Regions from separate parts of the Pseudarthrobacter woesei genome, predicted to be linked through region 3. Evidence: riboswitches for the same ligand, from Rfam matches in the RefSeq annotation. Region 3 holds a riboswitch; each other region holds the start of a gene.

Region 1 (5,676 bases), on a different contig from region 3:
CGCTGTTGCCCGGGTCATTGCCGAGGACACCAAACTGCCCGCGTTGGAGGCCCAGCTTCTGGGCCGCGGACTCGCCGGCATGGCGCAGGTCAGCGCCCGCTATTGGCTGGAAACGGACGGGAACCTTGACCTCGATGTGGCCAGCGACCTGATCTATCGTTTAGCTTGGCGCGGAATCTCCCGCTTCCCCAAGGAGTCCTAGGCTACAAATAGAGATGACCCTTGATATTTATTCGACTTTGATTGGCTTGGAGGCCTTGCTGTGGAAGTAAAGATCGGCATTCAGAACATCGGCCGCGAAATTGTGCTGGAATCGGCTCAGGATGCAGACGCCGTGGCCAAGGTTGTCGGCGAGGCGATCGCGAAGGGCACCGAGCTCCGCCTGACGGACGAAAAGGGCCGCCAGATCATCATCCCGGCTAACGTCCTGGGCTATGTTGAAATCGGCGCCGAGGAAACGCGCCGCGTAGGTTTCGGCGTTCTCTAGCCCCCGCCCGCGGCCGGCGGCCGCGCAGCAGTGCCGCCAGACCCAGTCCACAGATCCGCTAGGAGTCCGAAAAATGCTTTCCCTGATTGTGGTTGCCATGGTGACCGTGGCCGCGGGCTTTGTGGTCTGGGCCAATGACAAACGGCATGCCAAGTACGGCATCAGCGTGCCGGCAGGGGTCGCCGTCACCGTGGGGATGCTCAGCTGGATCATCTTCATGGCGGCCGGGCTTGGCTACCGGCCGGGGCTGACCTGGATCCCGTGGATCCTGCCGATGGTGCTGGGCACCGGCGCCGCTGTGGCGGCGGTCCTGTACCTCGGCAGGCACCGCACCAGCCAGGACACTGCCCGGCTCACCGCCATCCTGCGGCTCTAGCACTGCTCCGGCCATGGGGCTGCCGGGGTCTTATGCCAATGGCACGTCCGGTCCGTGGCCCTCCTCGGTGGCGAGGCAGAGCCTGTTGCCCTGTACATCCGTGACCACCACCCAGGCGGGTGCGTGGTCACGGTTCATTAACGCCCCTGTGGCTGCCGTCTTTTCCAGCACAGGCCCGGACTCGGCCGTGCCGCGGTGGACGTCGAGGTGGAGGCGGTTGGCGTTGGGCGTTGAAGTCGCCTGGAACCAGAGGGCCGGGCCGCGCCCGTACGGGTCCACAAGATCGCCGTACCTGCCCTTGCGGTAGCCGAGGGCTACCCGCCAGACCTCGGCAATCGCCGCCGGGTCCGCAGAATCGATGGCCACCTCCACGGTCCGGTAAAGGCCCGGTTCCGCGGCAGCGCCGAGCCCCGCTGCCGCCGCGCTGGCCGCGCCCGCGGCGGCGACGTCCCGCGGCGTGACTTCGTCTCCGGCGTCGTGCGAGCTGTACCGAAGAAACACCCTGGTGTAGCGCCAGTCGAGGTCCGGGTGGTGGTTTTGTTCGTCGGCCAAGCGTCCGACGGCGGCGATCAGCTCGAGCGCGACGGCCGGCGTGGGCGCCTTGTAGACCGTCATCAGCCCGCCGAGGCGGTATCTCCAGTCCGGCAGGCCCGCCAGGGCGGCGTCGATCCGGCTCCGGCTGAGAACATCGTCCGTGGCTGCCATAGCTGGCTCCCCTGCTGGTCCGGTTTTGCTGGCCCGGCCGGAGAACCCCTAGAGGAACTCGGCCCGGCCTTCCATGGCGGAGGATGCCAGCGCGTGCTCCCGGCGCGGGATCCTTCCGGCCCTTTTCGCCAGCCTACCGGCGATCACCGCATGCTTGAAGGCCTCCCCCATCAGCGCCGGATTCTGCGCCCGGGTCACGGCTGTGGCCAGCAGCACGGCATCACAGCCAAGCTCCATGGCCAGGGCCGCGTCCGAGGCGGTCCCGATTCCGGCGTCCAGGACCACGGGCACGGAGGCGCGGGAGACGATCAGCTCAATGTTGTGCGGGTTGAGGATGCCCAACCCGGTGCCGATCGGCGCGCCGAGCGGCATCACGGCGGTGGCGCCGAGGTTCTCCAGCCGCAGGGCCAGTACGGGGTCGTCGTTGGTGTACGCAAAAACCTTGAAGCCGCGGCCTACGAGCTGCTCGGTGGCGTCCACCAGTTCCACGGCGTCCGGCAGCAGGGTGTGCTCGTCGGCGATCACCTCCAGCTTCACCCAGTCCGTTTCCAGGGCTTCGCGTGCCAGCTCGGCGGTCAGCACGGCGTCCCTGGCGGTAAAGCAGCCCGCGGTGTTTGGCAGCACCCGGATGTTCTGGTCCGCGAGCAGCTGGAAGAGCGAGCCGGCCTCGGCGGGCGAGTAGCGGCGCATGGCCACCGTGGTCAGTTCCGTGCCGGACGCCAGGAGCGCGGCCCCGAGGCCGTCCAGGCTCGGCGCCCCGCCGGTGCCCATGATCAGCCGCGATCCCAGCTGCACGCCGTCGACCGTCAACGGATCGTTGATGCCCGGGGATACCACCGGGGCTGCTGCACGTGTGGTTGCTTCCATGTTGCTCATCCTCCCTGCACCGCCGTGACCAGCTCGACGTCATCGCCGTCGGCGAGCGCGGTGCCGTGCCACTGGCTGCGGGGCACCACCTCGGCGTTGCGTGCCACCGCGACACCAAGCTTGCTGCCGTCGGCGGACTGGCCGTTCGGGGCCAGCGTGCGCCCGGTGACCTTGCTGACCAGGGTGCTGACGGAGGCGCCGTCGGGGAGCGTGTGCTCTGTTCCGTTGAGTCTGATGTTCATGCCGTTTCCTTGCTGTGCTCCGGGTGCGGGCGGGTGTCATGGGGGCCGGGGTTTGGGCAGCGGGCAGGGAACCGGTCGGGCCGGAAGCGCGCCCAGCGCGGGTCCGCGGTGCCGTCCAGCAGCTCCCGGCAGATCTCCGCGGCCGCGGGGGTCAGCAGGATGCCGTGCCGGAAGAATCCGGTGGCGATGATCAGGCCTCCGACGTCCCCGTCGCGGCCAGGGGCCCGGTCGCGCACCCGGCCCAGCAGCGGGGCGTTGTCCGGTGTTCCGGGCCGTGCCCGCGAGGTCGCCTCGAGCAGCTCCAGTTCGGCGACGGCGGGGACCAGCTGCTGCGCGTCCCGCAGCAGCTGGTAGACGCCCCCGGCGGAGACGGCGCCGCCTGCGCGGCCTCCGTCGGAGAGAGCGTCCTCACGCTGGGTCGCCCCGATCACCACCGTCCCGTCCTCCCGCGGGACAATGTAGACCGGCACCCCGCGGACAAGGCCGCGCACGGTGGATCCCAGCAGCGGCCGCAGGTGGGCGGGCACCCGGAGCCGGAGGATGTCGCCGTGGACCGGCCGGAGCGGCAGGTTTAGCCCGGACGGCAGTCCGGCCAGCCCGGCGGCGCCCAGCCCGTTGGCCACCACCGTTTCCCCTGCCCGGACCGTCCCGCCGCCGGCCAGGCCGACTCCGCTGACGCGGTCGCCCTCCCAGAGCAGTCCGGCAGCGCGGCGGGGAACAGCGGAGTACCGGGTGCCCGCCGCCAGCAGCGCCGCGATCCGGGCAAGAAGCCGGCGCGGGTCCACCTGATGGTCGGCGGGGATGTCGAAGGCGCAGGAGATCCCCGGGCTGAGCAGGGGTTCGCGTCCGCGCGCCCCGCGGACGGTCAGCGGCTCCACGGTCAGGCCGCACGACTGCTGCACCGCCCGCAGGTCCGCGAGCGCCCGGCGGTCGGCGGCGTCGGCCCCGATGACGAGGGTCGACGTCGTGAGGTAGCCGGTGCCCGTTCCCGGCTCGCCGGGGGGACCGGTCTCCCCGGGGAGACGGGGGCCCCCGGGGCTGCCGTCGAGTCCGGCGGCGAAGCCAGGCCACAGGCGGGAGGATTCGAGCATAAGTTCCAGGAGGTCCTCCTCCCGATAGTGGAGTTCGCTCACGGGGGCGAGCATGCCCGCGGCGGCCCAGCTGGCGCCGCTGCCGGGGGCGTCGTCGATCAGGGCGACGGATCGGCCCGATTGCCTCGCGGCCCAGGCGATGCCGTGGCCCACCACGCCGCCGCCGATCACGGCCACGTCGTAATATTTCCCGGCCGTGGAGTCATGAACAGCGCCGTGAAGCCCGGGAGCAGCCGGGGCGGATGGTGGGACCATCGAGGATTCCTTCCCTACGCCGGTACTAGCCGGATCAGGTCAAGCGGTCGGCTCTGACGCCCTCTCAGCCCCTCCGGCGCCGAACACCGGTGGCGGTCGGTTGCAGCGGGCTCCCGCGGTATGGCCCCAGTTTAGAGGAACTAGTCTTGGGGCATGAGCAAGGATGCCGTCCACACCACCGCCCGCCTCTACCTGTGCACCGACGCCCGCAAGGACCGCGGAGACTTTGCAGCCTTCGTTGATGCCGCCTTTGCCGGCGGCGTCGACATCATCCAGCTTCGCGACAAGTCCATCGAGGCGGCCGAGGAACTCGGGCTGCTTGAGGTGCTGCACGACGCCGCCCAGCGTCACGGCCGCCTCTGGGCGGTCAATGACAGGGCGGACATTGCGTCGCTTTCGGGGGCGCCGGTATTCCACATCGGGCAGAAGGACCTCCCGCTTGAGGCTGCCCGGACCATCCTCGGCACGGGCACCGCGATCGGACTCTCCACCCACAGCCCCGAACAAGTGGACGCCGCGATTGCCGCCTCCCCCGGCCGCAGCGGGCTGGACTATTTCTGCGTGGGGCCCGTGTGGGCCACGCCCACCAAGCCGGGGCGCGCCGCCGTCGGGCTGGATCTGGTGCGGTATGCCGCGGAGGCTGTCCGCCGGGCCGAGTCCACGGTCCGCGACGGGGCCGACGGCACCGTCAACGGCATGGTCCCGTGGTTCGCGATCGGCGGCATCGACCTGGGCAATGTGGAGCAGGTGGTGGCGGCCGGCGCCCGCCGGATCGTCGTGGTCCGGGCGATCACCGAGGCCGATGATCCCGCGGACGCCGCCCGCGCCCTGCTGGCCGCACTCGACGCCGCGGAGGCCTGAGCCGGGTCTGCCGGGGCAGAGCCCTGATCGGGATCAGCCGGTCAACCCCAGCTGCTTCATCCGGCTCGAGTGCCCGGCGGCCAGTTCGGCCGTCAGCCCGCGGACCAGCTCCTTTGACCGTTCCTCGTCGACGCCAGTCAGGCCGCCGAGGAACGCGTGCTCGGAGCCCACCCGCTGCGCCTGGGTCAGGGCCTCCCCCAGCAGCCGCCGCGCCCACAGGGCCAGCCGCGACGCCAGCCGCGGGTCATGTCCAAGGGCCTCCCTGAGACGCTCGCGCAGCACCGCGGTGGCCGCTTCGTCGGACTGGATCCGCTCCACGAGCTCCCGGGTCGAGTCGTCGACGTGGCGCGACACGGCACGGTAGAAATCGGCGGAGACCGTGTCGATCACGTAGGCCTTCATCAGGGATTCGAACCAGTCTGCCGGGCGGGTGCGCTGGTGGAAGTGGTCCACGGACGGCTGGAAGGCCAGCATGGCGGCCTCCGCATCAAAACCCATCTCCTCCAGCCGTGCGCTGACCAGTTCGTAGTGCTGGAACTCGATCACGGCGATCCGGGCAAGCACCGCACGGTCGTGCAGGGTGGGCGAATACCGGGCATCGGAGGACAGCCGCTCGAAGGCCGAAAGCTCGCCGTAGGCCATCACACCGAGCAGATCCATCAGGAAGCTGTTGTAGCGGGCAGGATCGGACGGGGATGTGCTCATGATCCAAGACTAATCGCGGGATTCGGGCTAATCTGATTTTCGTGTCCCATCATCGCCTGACCCCCGGCATCCACCAGCAGGAGAACC
Region 2 (5,676 bases), on a different contig from region 3:
GCAGCACCACAATCCGGTCCACGAGGCCCTTCCAGACCGAGACCCGGTGCTCCACCACCACCAGGGTTGCGCCGGTCTTGTCCAGGCAGCGACCCACGGCGTCGCGGACTTCCAGGACGCCGGCGGGGTCCAGGTTCGCGGTGGGTTCGTCCAGCAGGATCAGCCCGGGGCGCATCGCCAGGATGCCGGCGAGCGCCAGTCGCTGCTTCTGGCCGCCGGAGAGAGACGACGTCGGATGGTCGAGCGGCAGCCGGCCCAGCCCGACGTCGTCGAGTGCTTCCGCTACCCGGGACCAGATCTCCGCCGGGGGCACGGACAGGTTCTCCGCACCGAACGCGACGTCGTCGCCGAGGCGCGAGAGCACCACCTGGGTCTCGGGATCCTGCTGCATCAGCCCGGCCCGGCCGCGCTGTGCCCGCGGCGGGGCACCGTCGATCAGGAGGCTGCCGGTCTCGTCCGAGTCCCCGGTGTCCGCCGGGGCGTCACCGGCGGAACCATCGCCCAGCACCCCCGCCAGGGCATGGAGCAGCGTGGATTTGCCGGCGCCGGAGGGCCCCAGCAGCAGCACGCGTTCGCCCGGCCGGATGTCCAGGTCCAGGCCGCTGACGGCAGGTTTGGCCCTCCCTGCGTGCCGCCAGCCCCAGCCGCGCGCGGTGATCGCGGCCGGGCGGCCGGCCGTCTCAGATGTCATCAGTCGTGTGCGGCTATGGCTATCAGGAGAAGACGGGTTCCGATGCGGCCTTGCGGGACGCGAAGGAGCTCAGCACCCCGGTCCTGGCCAGCCCGCGGGTGGCGAGCCAGGACAGTCCGCCGGCGATCAGGGCGCCGGAGATGGCGGTGAAAATGATGTAGGCGAGCTTGTCGCCGCCGGCGTACGCAATATTCCAGCCCCAGGGCATAAACGAATCGTTCAGTCCGCAGAACAGGCCCGCGCCGGCACCGGCCAGCAGGGCCACCGGCAGGTTGAACTTCTTGTAAACGAACGCGGCGAACACCAGTTCCGCGCCGAGGCCCTGCAGAAGGCCGGAGATGAGCACCGTGGTGCCGTACTGCGAGCCCATAATGAGCTCGCCGGTGGCGGCCACGGCTTCGCAGAACAGGGCGGCGCCCGGCTTGCGGATGATGAGCATGCCCAGCACCGCCGGGATCATCCAGCCACCAGCGTAGAGCCCGGTCAGCGGCGGGTAGAACGCGTTGACGGGGGCGGAGATGAGGTTGGCGCCCTGGGACCAGGCCCAGAAAATTACGCCCCCGGCCACCGCGATCAACGCGGCCACCACAATATCCACCACACGCCAGTTGTGACCGGGCCGGGTGGGTACCTTCCGTGCAGAACCATGCTTTGCGGATGTATCAGTCATGTCGTCCTCCTGAGGAACAGGAGGGGAGAGTGTCCCGGCGGGTCACGGCTTCCGCCGCCCCTCCGGGCACTCTGAGAACTCGACTCCCTTGCGCCGGTACTAACCGGATCAGGTTCGAGGGTCTGCGGCTGTCCGCACTCTCAGCGCCCACCTGCGGTTCCGCTGGATTTCTCCAGTGATGCCCGACGGCGGCGCTCCCCTGTCGTATTAAAGATCGCCCTTGTGGGCGTTGCCTAGTTTACACCCGCTGCGCCGCGAATTCCGTGGCCCGCCGTCACAATCCTGCGGCCCGCGCTGCCGCAGGTTCCACCCGGCCGGACACCCCGGTTCGCAGAGCCGGCAGGGCTGGCCAAAGACGGCCAAGTATCGGAGGCTGGATCACATGACCAACCCACCAGAGTCTTCCCCCGGCTACGACCCGGACTCCGCGGAACCCCAGCCGCACGGATCCCTCGCGGCACTCATCGGCCGCATCCTGGCCGAAATCGACGAGCTGCAATTCCAGTCGTTCAGCAAAGACGATGCCCTGGACCTCGGGCTCCTCCTGGTCGAACTCGGCAGGCAACGCTCGCACCCCATCGCCATCGACATCACCAAAGGTGAGCAGGTGCTCTTCCACGCGGCGCTGGAGGGTGCCACCCCGGACAACGAACGCTGGATCAGGGCCAAGCAGCGCACGGCCGTCCGCTACGAAGTCCCGTCCCTGCTCGTGGGTCTTCGGGCGCGGGCTGCCGGCGGGAGGATCGAGGACAACGCCTGGTTCGACCAGCAGGTGTTCGCGGCGCACGGCGGCGCCTTTCCCATCTATGTGCGGGGAACCGGGGCCATAGCCACTGTCACGGTTTCGGGCTTGCCGCAGAAAGCCGATCATGAGCTGGTGGTGGAAGCACTGTCGGAAATCCTCGGCCAGACGGGACCGCCAGCCTGGGGTCCCGGCACCGGGCCGGGAACGCTAGGCTAGGGGAAGCCCTGTTTCCTCCCGCAAGGAGTTGCGAAGAATGAACATTTTCATCAAACTGCTCGGCACCGGCATCAGCCTGCTGGCCGGCTTCGTCGGCACCAAGCTCGTCGACACCGTCTGGGAGAAGTCCACCGGCAACAAGCCGCCCAAGGGCCACGACGACGACGTTCCCACCACCCTGCGCTCGGCCCTGACCTTCGCGCTGATCTCCGCCTCGGTCAGCGCCATCATCCAGGTCCTCGCGAACCGCGGCACCCAGCGCGCTGTCACCCGCTTCGCCAAGTCCCAAGACCTGGTTTAAGGCGCCTGGTTTAGGGCGCATCGTCTAGCCATCACCGCTCGTCGGTAGGCGCGGCGCCGCCGTCGCCGTCGTCCGTGAGGCCGCGCGTATTCGCCGCGTGCTGCACCACGGCTTCCAGCTCATCGCTGCTCAGCAGTTCGCGGTGCAGGTGTTTGGTGCGGTAGCCGGCCCGGCCCACCATGTGCGCGGATACCGGCACGGTCAGCAGCTGGAAGATCCAGGCCACCACGAGCACCGGCCACACCCACCAGCTGCGCATCTGCAGCCCCACGGAGGAAAGCAGCAGGAACAGTCCGAGCACCTGCGGCTTGGTGGCGGCATGCATCCGGCTCATGAGGTCCGGAAAGCGCAGCAGGCCCACGGCCGCGGCCAGGGACATCAGCGCTCCGACCACCATAAAGACGGCCGAGACGGCGTCGATCACGGTGTCGCCGGGGAACGATTCAGGATTCACGGGTATGCTCCCGCCGGTCGGCCACGAATCTGGCCACGGTCACGGATCCGATGAACCCGATGATGGACACGGCCACCACCAGCATCAGGTTGTTCAGGTGCCGGTTCACGGCCATGTCGATGCACAGCGCCGCGCCCAGGATGGCGAGCAGCACGTCGGCCGCCAGTACCCGGTCCAGCAGCGAAGGGCCCCGCGAGATCCGGATGATGGCGCCCGCGGCGGCCAGGGACAACACCACCGAAGTGACGGTCAGGACAAGCTGCATCATGGGCCCGCCTCCTGCTTCAGTGCGGATAGTTCGTCTTTCGTGCCCATGATCCGGATCAGCCCGGCCTCGGTGTCGCGGACGTCCTTGCGGAGCTTGGCGGCATCCGCGGCATCACGGACGTTGATGCCGTGGATGTAGAGCGTCGACGTGGACCGGTCCACGTCCACCACGAGCGAGCCGGGGATCAGTGAGATCACGTGTCCGGTGGCGGTCACCAACAGGTCGGAGTGGCTCCGCAGCGGGACGGCGACGACGGCGCTGATCACCCTGGGACCCTTGGCGACGGCCAGGTACAGGACTTGGAAGCTCGCTGCCACGACCCTGACGAGGAAGATCAGGGCAAACGGGATGGCCCGCAACAGGTTGAAGCGGCCGCCGAGTTCCACCGGGGGCAGGTAGAACAGCCTGGCCACGACGATGGCGATGAGGGCACCGAAGAGCAGATTGCCCGGGCTGAAGTCCTGCCAGAGGGAGCACCAGACAACCACCAGCCAGACCAGCAGGGGCAGTTCCTGGCGCAGCGAGATCCGCTTCCGGCTCATTTGCCATCCCCCGGATGCTGCGGCTGTGACAGCGCGGGGACGGGTGCGTCCTCGCCCAGCACGGCCTGGATGTAGGCGGTCCGGTCCAGCATCTCCCCGGCGGACTGGTCCGCAACCCGGAACAGCGGCCCGGCGAACACCGTCAGTGCGACGCCGAAGACCACCAGTCCCAGGGTGGAGCCCACCATGGTCCGCGGCAACAGGGTGACGTTGGTCTTCCCGGCCCGGTCCCCCGTGGCTGCGTCCCCGGGAGCGGACAGCAGTACGGGGTCCGGGTGTTCCGCGTCCTCGGGTTTGCGCCAGAACGCACGGTTCCAGACCCTGGCAACCGCCAGCAGGGTCAGCAGGCTGGTCAGCACTCCGCCGATCACCAGGGCGAACGCGAGCGGCGTGCCGAGTTCCACGCCGGCCTGCAGCAGCCCGAGCTTGCCCAGGAAGCCGGAGAACGGCGGGATCCCGGCCAGGTTCATGGCGGGGATGAAGAACAGCACCGCCAGCACCGGGCTGAGCTTGGCCAGCCCGGCCAGGCGGTCCACCGAGGAACTTCCGCCGCGGCGTTCAATCAGTCCGGTCACCAGGAACAGGCTGGTCTGGATAGTGATGTGGTGGGCCACATAGAAGACGGCGGCACCGAGGCCGGCCACCGAGGACATGGCCAGGCCGAACACCATGTAGCCGATGTGGCTGACCAGCGTAAAGGACAGCAGCCGCTTGATGTCGCTCTGGGCCAGTGCGCCCAGAATTCCGACCAGCATGGTCAATAGCGCGGCCACCATAAGCGGAGAGTTGAGGGTGTCGCCCGGGAAGAGCAGCGTTTCGGTGCGGACCATGGCGTAGACGCCCACTTTCGTCAGCAGCCCGGCGAACACCGCGGTGACGGGTGCCGGAGCCGTCGGATACGAGTCGGGGAGCCAGAAGGACAGCGGGAACACTGCGGCCTTGATCCCGAAGGCCACCAGCAGCATCACGTGCAGCAGTGTCCGGGTGCCCTGGTCCAGGTCGGCGAGCTTGATGGCGAGGTCGGCCATGTTGATGGTTCCGGTGGCGCCGTAAATCATCGCGATCGCGATCAGGAAAAGGACCGAGGAGACCACCGAGACCACCACATAGGTCACGCCCGCCCGGATCCGCGGACCGGTCCCGCCGAGGGTCATCAGCACGTAGCTGGCCGTCAGGAGGATCTCGAACCCCACGTAGAGGTTGAACAGGTCCCCGGACAGGAAGGCGTTGGATACCCCGGCCACCAGGATCAGGTAGGTCGGGTGGAAGATCGAGACCGGCGCGTCCTGGTCGCCGTCGGCCATGCCCTGCCCGGTGGCGTAGATCAGCACGGCGAGGCTGACGGCGGAGGAGACCACCAGCATCAGCGAGGAGAACTGGTCCACCACCATCACGATGCCCCAGGGCGGCAGCCAGCCGCCGATGTTGACCGCCTCGGTGCCGCCGTCCCAGACGGAGGCGAGCAGGAGGCATTCGAGCAGAAGCGTCAGGGACAGCAGCCCGATGCTGACGGTCCGCTGGGCCCGGGAGTGCCGGATCAGCAGGAAGGTCAGGGCGGCGCCGAGGAGGGGAAGTACGACGGCGAGCGGGGCGAAGCTTGCGATGTTCACTTATCCCCTCCTTCCTGGCCTGGTGGGGTGACGTTTAGGGAGCCTGGCTGTTCTTCCGCGGCAGCGTCCTCGACTGTCAGCTTGCGGTCGCCTACCGTGACGGTGGCGGTTGCGGCAGCGCTGTTTCCGGGGGTGTTGGAAATGCCGTCGCCATCCGAGCCGATCATGGTGAGCGGGAA
Region 3 (5,676 bases):
AGTGTGTAGAACGGGGCGCCCTTGCAGAGATCCTGCTGCCGCTCCACGTTTTCCCGGACGAGGTGGAACGGTACATGCCCCGGGCCCTCCACCATGACCTGCACATCGAACTCCCAGGCCCGCTGCGTGAGCTCGGCAAGGGTGTCCAGCTCGGCGAACTGGGCGGCGTCATTCGCGTCCGCCGTCGCGCCGGGCCGTAGCCCGTCACCGAGGGAGAAGGCGACGTCGTAGCGGGCGAAGATTTCGCACAGCTCATTGAAGTGGGTGTAGAGGAAGTTCTCCTCGTGGTGCGCCAGGCACCAGCCGGCCATGATCGCGCCGCCGCGGGACACGATGCCGGTGACCCGGTTGGCCGTCAGGGGCACATAGCGCAGCAGCACTCCGGCGTGGATAGTCATGTAGTCCACCCCCTGCTCGCATTGTTCGATCACGGTGTCCCGGAAGATTTCCCACGTCAGGGCATTGGCCTCGCCGTTGACCTTCTCCAGCGCCTGGTAGATCGGTACCGTGCCGATGGGCACGGGGGCGTTGCGGATGAGCCATTCCCGCGTGGTGTGGATGTCGTCCCCGGTGGAGAGGTCCATGACGGTGTCCGCGCCCCATTGGGTGGCCCACTGGAGTTTGTCGACTTCCTCCGCGATGGAGCTGGTCACGGCCGAGTTGCCGATGTTGGCGTTGATTTTCACCAGGAAGGCCTTGCCGATGATCATCGGCTCCGATTCGGGGTGGTTGACGTTGTTGGGAATGATGGCGCGCCCCGCCGCCACTTCGGAGCGGACCAGCTCCACGTCGCAGTTCTCGCGCAGGGCCACGAACCGCATCTCCTGGGTAATAAAACCGTCCCGGGCGTAGCGCATCTGCGTCACCGTCCGGCCGTCGACGGCGCGGCGCGGCATCGGCCGTCCGCCCCGCCACTCGGCCGACGCCGCTCCCCGGCGGACAGCGGACTTGCCGTCGTCGAGCAGCTCCCGTTCCCGGCCGGCGTAGGGTGCGGTGTCCGCCCTGGCCTCAATCCACGGGGCGCGGAACGGCTCCAGCCCCCGGACCGGATCGCTGCCCGGACCGGCGGTGCGGTACACCCGGAACGGGGCGTTGGCTGCGCCGCCGGGCGAATCCGCGAGCGCGATTTCGGTCACCGGGACACGGAGGCCGTGTTGGTCATCCGTGGTGAACGCCAGCGAGTGGGACTCAAGCGATTGTGCGGGGGCCGCGGACCGGACGTGGACGGGCAGGTCCTGGAGCCCCTGGTTGTGGGCAGGGCTGTGCTGTGTCAATTGCGTATTCACGGAATACTCACTTCCTTCGCCGGCATTACCCGGGCAGGTTCAACGGTCGCAGGCTGCGTCAGCCCGATCTCAGCCCCTGCAGGGGCACCCGTGTGGTCGTACACGAAGCTACCACAGGGGTCCGGAACGTCTCCGCGTGTGACGGCGCCCGTCAATCCTGGGATTAGGCTCTAAGCCATGATCAGCATCATCGAGTTCAGCGGCCCCATCCTCACCGCCGCGGACCAGGAACGCCGCGGACTCTGGTCCGTGGACGGCCTGCTGACCTTCGACCGTCCGGCCGCCGCGCCGGACGTTGTGCTGAATGGCTGGGTCATTCCCGGGCTCGTGGATGCCCACTGCCACATCGGACTGGGCCCCGGCGGTGATGTCCCGGCAGAGCTGGCCGAACAGCAGGCCATCACGGACCGGAACGCCGGAACCCTGCTCGTGCGCGACGCCGGGGCAGTGCACGACACGCGCTGGCTCCAGCAGCGGCCGGAGCTGCCGCGCATCATCCGCTCGGGCCGGCACATTGCCCGCACCGGGCGCTACCTCCGCGGCTTCGCCGTCGAGGTGGAACCGGACGGCCTCGTGGAGGCGGTGCGCAAGCAGGCCCGCGCCGGCGATGGCTGGGTCAAGCTCGTGGGGGACTGGATCGACCGCGGCGCCGGCGACCTCACCCCCTGTTTCCCCGCCGCCGTGCTCCAGGACGCCGTCCGGGCCGCCCACGATGAAGGTGCCCGGGTGACGGCGCACTGCTTCGCCGAGGACACCCTTGATGACATGCTCGACGCCGGGATCGACTGCATCGAGCACGCGACCGGCCTCCTGCCCCGGCATGTGCCCCGCTTCGTCGAGCAGGGCGTGCCGATCGTCCCCACCCTGATCAACATCGCCACCTTCCCGGACATCGCAGACCAGGCCGGCGCGAAATTCCCCCGCTACGCCGCCCATATGCGTTCACTCTGGGAGCGCCGCGCCGAACGGGTCCTTGAGGCCTTCGAGGCCGGCGTCACCATCTATGCCGGAACGGACGCCGGCAGCGTCATCAGGCACGGGCGGATCGTGGACGAGATCCAGGCACTGCACGACGCCGGCCTGCCTGCCAGTGCCGCTCTCGACGCCGGCGCCTGGGGTGCGCGGGCATGGCTTGGTGCGGACGCCATCAGCGAAGGTGCCGGCGCAGACGTCCTGGTCTGCGCCGAAGACCCGCGCAGCAATCTGGCCACGCTGCACGAGCTCAAGCACATCGTGCTGGGCGGAGAACTGGTCCGCCGGGAACAAACCCCGGTTTATTAGGAATAAATTGAAGCTTCAAGTAATTTAGCTCTATGAAAGGTCATCGAAGGACGGTGGCCGCCACAAGCACCGGAGCGATCACATGACTGCAGAAGCCAGCACCCAGGATCTTCTTCCCGCCGAACTCACCATGGGCACCGTGATGCTCAAGGTCGGCGACATGACGGTCATGACGGACTACTACCAGCGCGCCCTCGGCCTGGACATCGTGGCCGAGCAGGATGGCGGACTCTACCTCGGACGCCGGCTGAAGCCGCTGGTCCACCTCGCCCCGGCGCCGGGGCTCAGCGTCCCGTCCCGCGGCGAGGCCGGCCTCTTCCACACGGCCCTGCTGTTCGAGGATCAGCCCTCCCTGGCCGCGACTGTCGCCACCGCCGCCCGGTACGAGCCCCAGTCCTTCACCGGCAGTGCGGACCACCTCGTGAGCGAGGCCTTCTACTTCAATGATCCCGAAGGTAACGGCATCGAGCTCTACTGGGACCGTCCCCGCGAGGCCTGGGCCTGGGACGGCACGAACGTGGTCATGGACAGCCTGGCCCTCCCGCCGCAGCGCTACCTCGACGAGTTCCTCACCGAGGAATCCGTGACCGGGCAGCGCGAGGCCGAGGCCGGCATCGGACATGTCCACCTGCAGGTCGGCGACGTCGAGTCAGCCCAGGACTTCTACGTCGGAACCCTCGGCTTCGAAAAGACGGCGGGCTGGCACGGCCAGGCGCTGTTCGTCTCGGCCGGCGGCTACCACCACCACATGGCCATGAACGTCTGGAACAGCCGCGGCGCCGGACCCCGCCGGGACACCCTGGGCCTCGGCGAGGTGCTGATCGAAGTACCGGCCGGCGACGACGTCGGCGCCCTTGCTGACCGACTCAAGACCGCAGGGGTCCCCTCGCACCACACCGGAGCCGAACTGCGCTTCGAGGACCCGTGGCGCAACCGGATCCGCGTCGCCGTCCGCTGAGTGTCCGCCATTAACGGCGTGGGAACACGGGAAGGTGGCCAGGATCGTCCCGCAAGCGCAGTCCATCTTCGAGCGCATGGCGTGGCATTGTCCTGGCTGCGAGGGGACGGGTTCCGTGAGGGAGTCCGAGGTCAACATCCCCGGAACGGGCCACATTGATCTCATGGCCACTGGACATGTCCAGCGTTCACAGCCCCCGCGGGACATGCCCCAGGTCCGCCGACGTGGCCCAAGGGACATGTCCAGCGCAGGCGGCCAGCACTGGACATAGCGGCAATATGTCCATTGGTGGCGGTCAGGGGAGGGCATGTCCAGTCCGGGCGAGGCCGGTTGGGGGTGGCCGGGCTGGGCTGGGAGGGGGAGGCTTGGTCGGGCCGGGGGAGGACATGTCCACTTTTGATTGACGCGAGCGCCGGGCACATCCATTTGGCGCCGCCAGCAATGGACATAGCGGCAATATGTCCATTGGTCACGGTCAGGGGAGGGCATGTCCCGTCCGGGCATGTCCGGTCCGGGCGTGGCCGGGCCGGAGCGGCTAGGCTGAAGCGACGCCGAAAACAGCGGACCAGCGCCGCCGAACACACATGCCGCCGAGCACACAAAAGGACGAGCTCCATGGGATTCACCGAAATCTTTGTCTCCACCCACGATGAAGCTCTCAGGCGCGCCGCCGCCCTCGACGGCGGCGGTGCCGCTGCGCCGGGAGCCGTCCGGATCCCTGACATCAGCGATTTCGAAGTCGAGCGCCTCGGCGACCTGGCCGGGACCGCAGTCCATGCCGCCGGCGCCGACTACGAGTTGGCTATGGTGGACGTGGCGAGCGAGTCCCTGCTCGGCGTCCCGCCGGCAATGGTCCGGGCACTCGCCGAGCTCCTCAGCTACGAGACCGAGGGCGAGGGTAACGTCCTGGACGACGTCGCCGAAGGCTGGGCCGCCGAGGAGGACATGCCTTTCGGCGCGGAGCAGGCCGTCTCCTACGTCCGGCAACTCGCCGAGTTGGCTGCCGGCGTCGATCCCGCCACGAGATCCGGGCTGTTCGTCTGGACGTCCTGACGGGCTGTACGGCGGCAAAATGGTGAGGCTTCGGGTGTCAAGTCGAAATCCCCGCGCTGATCTGGCACAATGAACAGGTACTTGATCTGCGTGGCCCCTCTCTCCGCGTCCGGATCTTGTCCTTTTAGAACCCCCTAGTACGGCCCGCCCCACGGGTGCAGAACGCCGGGCTCGACCCCGTTTCAGAAACAGGAGTGACCACAAAAGTGGCCGTAAAGATTCGCCTTAAGCGCTTCGGCAAGATGCGCGCACCGTACTACCGCATCGTCGTCATGGACGCACGCTCCAAGCGTGACGGCCGTGCCATCGAAGAGATCGGCAAGTACCACCCGACCGAAGAGCCCTCATACATCGAGGTCGACACGGACCGTGCCCAGTACTGGCTCGGCGTCGGCGCACAGCCGTCCGAGCAGGTTGCCGCGATCCTCAAGATCACCGGTGACTGGCAGAAGTTCAAGGGTCTCCCGGGCCAGGAGGGGACCTTGAAGACCAAGGCTCCCAAGGTTGCCTTCGTTACCCCGGAAAAGGGTTCCGTGATCATCCCGGAAGCCATCACCAAGAAGGCCAAGAAGGACGACGCAGCCGAGGCCCCCGCCGACGCCGCAGCAGAGACCACCGAGGCTTAGTAAATTGCTGGCAGAAGCGCTCGAACACCTGGTCCGCGGGATCGTTGACAGCCCTGAGGATGTCAAGGTCAGTGCGAAGAACAACCGCCGCGGGGACACCCTCGAAGTGCGCGTTCACGAGGACGACCTCGGACGGGTGATCGGACGCCAGGGCCGCACCGCACGCGCATTGCGCACTGTGGTTGCAGCACTTGCGGATGGCGAGCCGGTCAGGGTCGACGTCGTCGACACCGACCGCCGCCGGTAACGCTTCCAGCAATACTTGTCTTGAGTCCGGCCCCTTCACCAGCTAACGGTGGAGGGGCCGGACTGTTTTCCCCGCACATCCAGCCGGCAACAGACCAGCGCAGAATCACCAACCCCGAACAGAGGAACAGATGCAGCTTCAGGTGGCACGAATCGGCAAGCCCCACGGCATCCGCGGCGAAGTGACCGTCCAGGTGCTCACCGATGCGCCCGGTGACCGCTTCGT
Region 4 (5,676 bases), on a different contig from region 3:
ATGATGACTGCGGAACCAGCACGCACGTCTACGGGTTCACTCCCCATTTTCTTCGCCCAGTGCACTCTCCTTGAGCGGCTTGGCCCGGCGTCCGCTCACGGATTCGGTCCAGATGCCGGCCTTGCGCTCGGCTTCGAGCTCGGCGCGGGCGGCGGCCTTGGCATCGCGGCGTTCCACCTGCTCGTCGCGCTTCTGCCCGCGGGTGGGGCGGTCGCCGATGTCGGCGAAGCGCACGTCGGTGCCGCGGGGGGCGGCCAGCAGCTCGGCACCGGCCATCATGGTCGGTTCCCAGTCGAAGACGACGCCGTCGTCCTCACCAATGACGACCGTGTCGCCCGGCACGGCGCCCTGCTTGAACAGTTCGTTTTCGACGCCCAGCTTGGCGAGGCGGTCGGCGAGGTAGCCGATAGCTTCCTCGTTGGTGAAGTCGGTCTGCTTGACCCAGCGCACGGGCTTGTCGCCCAGGACCCGGAACAGCGGCTCGAGGTTCTTCTCTTCCCGGCGGATCTTGAAGCCGGATTCGTTGACGGCACGAGGCTTGAGCACGGGGGCGTGGACCTTCGGCGGGGCGGCCGCGAGGGCGTCGCGGGCGGCCTGGACGATTTCACCCATGGCGAAGCCGAGCTGGCGCAGGCCTTCGTGGCTCGTGGCCGAGATCTCGAAGACCTTGTAGCCGCGGGATTCGAGTTCCGGGCGGACGAACTCGGCCATGTCCTTGCCGTCCGGCAGGTCCACCTTGTTCAGGGCGACGAGGCGGGGGCGGTGGTTCAGCGGCACCACCTCGCCGTCGGCTCCGCTGTAGCTCATATCCACCGTGTACTTCTCGAGCTCGGCTTCGATGATAGCCAGGTCGGAGAGCGGGTCGCGGTCGGACTCGAGCGTGCCGCAGTCCAGCACGTGCACCAGGGCGGCGCAGCGCTCGACATGGCGCAGGAAATAGTGGCCAAGTCCCTTGCCTTCGCTGGCGCCTTCGATCAGGCCCGGCACATCGGCGATCGTGAAGCGTACCTCGCCGGCCTGGACAACGCCGAGGTTGGGGATCAGGGTGGTGAAAGGGTAGTCGGCGATCTTGGGCCGCGCCGCGGACATGGCGGCGATGAGGCTGGACTTGCCGGCGGACGGGAAGCCGACCAGTGCGATATCCGCGATGGACTTCAGTTCCAGGACGACGTCGCTGGACTCGCCTTCGATGCCGAGCAGGGCGAAGCCGGGCGCGCGGCGCTTCTGGGAGGAGAGCGAGGCGTTGCCGAGGCCGCCGATGCCGCCGGCGGCCGCAATGTACTCGGCGCCTTCGCTCACAAGGTCGGCGAGGAGTTCGCCGGACTTGGTCTTGACCACAGTGCCGACGGGGACCGGAAGGATCAGGGTTTCGCCGTGTTTGCCGCCGCGCCAGTCGCCCATGCCGGGGCCGCCGTTGGTGGCGTGCCGGTGGGGTGCGTGGTGGTAGTCCAGCAGGGTGGTGGTCTGGGGATCGACACGCAGGATGACGTCGCCGCCGTTGCCGCCGTTGCCGCCGTCCGGACCGCCGAGGGGCTTGAACTTCTCGCGGTGGACGGAGACACAACCATGGCCGCCGGTACCGCCGGATACGTGCAGTACTACCCGGTCTACAAAGCTCGCCACGTGGATCTCCTCAGTGCTGTTCCTTAGGCCCCCGAAGTGGCCCAAGATGATTGTAATGCGGTTAAAACACCGGTGGAGCGGACCTAATGGCCCGCCCCACCGATTTACAGCTTGTTGTTACTCTGCCGCTGCAGCAGCCACGATGTTCACGACGCGGCGACCACGGCGGGTGCCGAACTCGACTGCGCCGGGGGCCAGCGCGAACAGGGTGTCGTCCCCGCCGCGGCCTACGCCGGCGCCCGGGTGGAAGTGGGTGCCACGCTGGCGGACGATGATCTCGCCTGCGGAAACCACCTGGCCGCCGAAGCGCTTGACGCCGAGGTACTGGGCGTTGGAGTCACGACCGTTGCGAGTGGAACTCGCGCCTTTTTTATGTGCCATTTGAAAATGCCTGCCTTAAAAATTCTGGGGAATCTGCTGAAAACCTGAACAGTAACGGTTAGTTACTTGATACCGGTGATCTTGACCTTGGTCAATTCCTGACGGTGACCCTGGCGCTTCTTGTAGCCGGTCTTGTTCTTGAACTTCTGGATGACGATCTTCGGACCACGAAGGTCTTCGAGGATCTCAGCCGTAACCGTTACCTTGGCCAGGTCCGCGGCAGCGGACGTAACCTTGTCACCGTCGACCAGGAGCAGTGCGGGCAGCTCAAAGGTGCTGCCGGCTCCACCGGGGACGCGGTTCAGGGTAACGAAGTCTCCAACGGAAACCTTCTCTTGCCGGCCGCCTGCGCGGACAATCGCGTACACCACTGGGGAACTCACTTCTCTCGACGTTTATTACTAGATTTGCGTGCGGAACCTGGGTCCAAGATATTTGGTCCGGCTCACGCTGTGCCTCTACGCCGGTGGATTCCCCGGGGGAACCCATGAGCTATCCCGTGGACAATACTGAACGGATTGTCCTCAAGGTCATAACCCAAGTGTTGGCGTAAGCACCGAAGATCTAGACTACGCTAAATTCGCCTTCGGTCGCAAATGAGGCTGGTTCCGGCGGGTAGTTCGTGATAGGCGCCACTTGGTATTGACCGAGTGGTGCCGCTGCGACTTCCGGAACCGTGCCCGACTATCGTACAGGCTGCGTCGGGCCGTCCGCGTCAGGCGTGCAGCCTCGGCGCGTCGAAGAACTCTACTTCATAGCCGGCCGACTGCCGGAAGGCCAGCGCCATGGCCTCCCGTTCACGCCCCGAGGCCAGCCGGGCCGCCGCATCCGTATAGGCGATCGCCTGCCGGGTCGCTGCGGCGAACTCCTCATCCGCGTAGGTACTCAGCCATACGGCATAGGGATGCGCTTCCGGTGCCCCGGCGGCGAGGAACTCTCCGTGCAGGGATTCCCCCACCTCGGCGTAGAGCCAGAAGCACGGCAGGACGGCGGCCACCAGTACCCCGTAACTGCCGGAGACCGAGGCGGCCAGCAGATGGTCCACATAGGACTTGGTGACCGGCCCCGGCCGCAGGTCTGCCGTGCGGGTGCTGAGCCAGTTCCGGTGCAGCCCGGACTCGACTTCGAGGCAGTTCTGCGCGGAGCGCGCCCAGAAGAGCTGTTCGGCTTCGGTGGGCGCCATGGCCGCCGCCCGGGCCAGCACGCGCGAATAGCCGTTGAGGTACTGGGCGTCCTGCGCGAGGTAGTAAGCGAAGTCCTTCTCCGGCAGCGTACCGTCGGCCAGCGCCTTGATGAACTCCAGCCCGTAGATCGCCTCAAGGTCCGCGGCAGCACTGTCTCGCAGCGCGACGGCGAATTCGCCCTCTGCCGGGACGTGTTGCCGCGGGCCGGCATGGTGCTCGGTCAGGTGCTGCACATGGTGGAAATGGTGGACCGGGCCGTTTCCCGTTCCGACGCCGAGGCGCTCCGAATCGCGCAGCGCACCGGCCAGCCACGGCTTGACCTCGCGGAGCGCCGCCTCCCAGTCCCCCACGCGGGCCTGCACAGTGGCGATCGCCGAGGACAGCGAGCAGCCGGTTCCGTGGCTGTTGCGGGTGGGCACTCGCTGCCCAGGCACCACCACAACGTCCTGGCGGAGCAGTCCGCCGGTGTTGACGAGCGCATCGGGGCAGCCGACGTCGGCGTAACCGCCCCCCGCGCCGGCACCACTGTCGAGGTGGCCGCCCTTCACGAGGACCGTGGTGCCGGCCAGTGCGGCGAGCCGCTTACCCTGGGCCAGGGCCCCGTTCCAGTCCGCGGCGACGGGTTCCTTCAGCAGGATCGCCAGCTCCGCAAGGTTGGGCGTAATCAGGTCAGCATAGGGAAGCAGCGCGTGCAGGGCAGCCTCGGCCGACTCCTGCAGCAGCCGGTCGCCGCTCGTAGCCACCATCACCGGGTCAAGGACCACGACGCCGGGCCGTGTCTTGTCGAGCCAGCCACGGACGGCGTCGATCACGTCGGTGTCCCCCAGCATGCCGATCTTGACGGCGTCGATACTGATATCCGTGCTGACCGCCTCCAGCTGGGCGGTCAGGAAGGCCGCCGGCGGGACGTGGACGGCGCTGACGCCCCTGGTGTTCTGGGCGGTTAGGGCCGTGATCGCCGCCATGCCGTAGCCGCCGTGCGCGGCAATGCTCTTGAGATCGGCCTGGATGCCTGCCCCGCCGGAGGGGTCCGAGCCAGCGATGGCAAGCACGCGCGGGATCCTGGGCCCGGCGGTCCGCGGGGCGTGCGGAAGAAGTGAGGCCGCAAAAGTGGACACTGCAACGGAGGATGAAGCCACGAGACATCCCTTCGCCGGTGCTAACCGGACAGGTTCAACGGGTCTGGATCTCAGCCGGCTCGATGCGCGGCACCCCGTGTCAGTGCTACAGCCTAGCCGTATCGCTTAACGAAGTCGCGGGTGCGGTCCGGACCTGGCGTATTGCTACACCGGGTCCGGACCGCACCCGCGGTCCTGCTGAACTGCTGACGTGCTGAGCTACCGGGCTACTGGGCTGTTACAGCTCCGACGCCGGTACGCCGACGCCGAGGATGATCGGCTCGTTCGCGGCCGGCTTCGCTGCTGCCGGTGCGGCGGCCGGGGCCTTGGCCTCGTGCACCGCACCTGCCGCGGCCTGCGTGGCCGCCCCGCGGTGCTCCGTTGCCTCCCGGTGTTCAACAGACGTCGCGTTGGCTGCACCCTGGGCGCGGCTGGCGCTCCGGTTGCGGCGTCCGCGGCGGGCGCGGGACGTGCCGGCCTCGGCCTCAGCCTCGGTCTGGGAACCGGGTCCCTGGGCACGTCCGGGTCCGGTGCCGCCCGCGCGGGCGGGAGCCGCCGTAGCTGTCCGGGCGGCCGGCGTCTTGGCGGCCGGTGTCTTGGCGGCTTCGGTCCGGTCTGCGTCCGTCCGGCCTGTGGCCGGTTTGCTGTCCCCGGGTTCGCCGAGCTGGGCGAACGCTTCGGTCAGCAGGTCCAGGGTCAGGGCCGGTGCCGGGGTGTCGTCAGCGTGCTCAACGAACGGCAAGGCGACCTGCTCGCCGCCGAAGGTCAGTACGGCAGCGGGCCGTCCGGCTGCTTCCTCCGTGGCGGCGAACTGCGCCACGGCCTCGACCGCGGCCCGGCGCGTCTCGGCGTCGGCCTGGCGGGTTCCGGCGTCGGCCTCCCCGTCGTGCAGGTGGGCGGCGTGCGCCGCAGCAGCAATATTCGCCAGCGCGGCGCGGGTCGTCTCGGCCTTGGCGTGGCGCTCGGCCTCGGTGGGCTCGGCGTGGACTGCTGCCGGGGCGGACTGGTCGTCCGCGCCCTGGCCGCCCCGGCCGCGGCGGCGGCCCTTGCGCTCGGTCCGTGCCGCGGGCTGGCTCTCGGCCCGCGGGACGTAGTGTTCGGCGGCGACGGTGTTGGCCCGGCGGTGTTCCACCGGCTCGTCGTGGGTGACGATCCCGCGGCCGGCGCAGGTTTCGCACTGTTCGCCGAAGACTTCCAGCAGCCCGGTGCCCATCCGCTTGCGCGTCATCTGCACGAGGCCCAGCGAGGTCACCTCCGCCACCTGGTGTTTGGTCCGGTCCCGGCCCAGGCACTCCACCATGCGGCGCAGCACAAGGTCACGGTTGGATTCGAGCACCATGTCGATGAAGTCGATCACGATGATGCCGCCG

Evidence for each region. Region 3 has a riboswitch for thiamine pyrophosphate ahead of thiC (phosphomethylpyrimidine synthase ThiC). Riboswitches for the same ligand answer to the same signal wherever they lie in the genome.
Region 1: linked by a shared signal. The riboswitch ahead of thiO (glycine oxidase ThiO) and the one ahead of thiC (phosphomethylpyrimidine synthase ThiC) in region 3 are both predicted to bind thiamine pyrophosphate.
Region 2: linked by a shared signal. The riboswitch ahead of ACZYZE_RS11050 (ECF transporter S component) and the one ahead of thiC (phosphomethylpyrimidine synthase ThiC) in region 3 are both predicted to bind thiamine pyrophosphate.
Region 4: linked by a shared signal. The riboswitch ahead of ACZYZE_RS16105 (bifunctional hydroxymethylpyrimidine kinase/phosphomethylpyrimidine kinase) and the one ahead of thiC (phosphomethylpyrimidine synthase ThiC) in region 3 are both predicted to bind thiamine pyrophosphate.

Annotation. Positions count from the first base shown of each region.
Region 1 is NZ_JBVAYU010000020.1:7,903-13,578, forward strand. It holds gene ACZYZE_RS18060 (TetR/AcrR family transcriptional regulator) at 1-202, shown strand, start outside; gene ACZYZE_RS18065 (DUF3107 domain-containing protein) at 263-487, shown strand; gene ACZYZE_RS18070 (cytochrome c-type biogenesis protein) at 561-863, shown strand; gene ACZYZE_RS18075 (4a-hydroxytetrahydrobiopterin dehydratase) at 894-1,568, opposite strand; gene ACZYZE_RS18080 (thiazole synthase) at 1,617-2,435, opposite strand; gene thiS (sulfur carrier protein ThiS) at 2,441-2,677, opposite strand; gene thiO (glycine oxidase ThiO) at 2,674-4,023, opposite strand; TPP riboswitch at 4,017-4,150, opposite strand; gene thiE (thiamine phosphate synthase) at 4,177-4,884, shown strand; gene ACZYZE_RS18100 (ferritin-like fold-containing protein) at 4,918-5,589, opposite strand; gene ACZYZE_RS18105 (RNB domain-containing ribonuclease) at 5,631-5,676, shown strand, end outside.
Region 2 is NZ_JBVAYU010000006.1:204,080-209,755, forward strand. It holds gene ACZYZE_RS11045 (ABC transporter ATP-binding protein) at 1-691, opposite strand, end outside; gene ACZYZE_RS11050 (ECF transporter S component) at 714-1,361, opposite strand; TPP riboswitch at 1,429-1,572, opposite strand; gene ACZYZE_RS11055 (heme-degrading domain-containing protein) at 1,744-2,322, shown strand; gene ACZYZE_RS11060 (DUF4235 domain-containing protein) at 2,360-2,623, shown strand; gene mnhG (monovalent cation/H(+) antiporter subunit G) at 2,655-3,077, opposite strand; gene ACZYZE_RS11070 (MrpF/PhaF family protein) at 3,067-3,345, opposite strand; gene ACZYZE_RS11075 (Na+/H+ antiporter subunit E) at 3,342-3,887, opposite strand; gene ACZYZE_RS11080 (Na+/H+ antiporter subunit D) at 3,884-5,497, opposite strand; gene ACZYZE_RS11085 (Na(+)/H(+) antiporter subunit C) at 5,494-5,676, opposite strand, start outside.
Region 3 is NZ_JBVAYU010000003.1:388,467-394,142, forward strand. It holds gene thiC (phosphomethylpyrimidine synthase ThiC) at 1-1,286, opposite strand, end outside; TPP riboswitch at 1,281-1,388, opposite strand; gene ACZYZE_RS07185 (amidohydrolase family protein) at 1,464-2,567, shown strand; gene ACZYZE_RS07190 (VOC family protein) at 2,650-3,525, shown strand; gene ACZYZE_RS07195 (hypothetical protein) at 4,141-4,578, shown strand; gene rpsP (30S ribosomal protein S16) at 4,785-5,204, shown strand; gene ACZYZE_RS07205 (RNA-binding protein) at 5,209-5,451, shown strand; gene rimM (ribosome maturation factor RimM) at 5,582-5,676, shown strand, end outside.
Region 4 is NZ_JBVAYU010000013.1:50,048-55,723, reverse strand. It holds gene proB (glutamate 5-kinase) at 1-47, opposite strand, end outside; gene obgE (GTPase ObgE) at 37-1,623, opposite strand; gene rpmA (50S ribosomal protein L27) at 1,741-2,004, opposite strand; gene rplU (50S ribosomal protein L21) at 2,067-2,375, opposite strand; gene ACZYZE_RS16105 (bifunctional hydroxymethylpyrimidine kinase/phosphomethylpyrimidine kinase) at 2,720-4,306, opposite strand; TPP riboswitch at 4,317-4,414, opposite strand; gene ACZYZE_RS16100 (Rne/Rng family ribonuclease) at 4,545-5,676, opposite strand, start outside.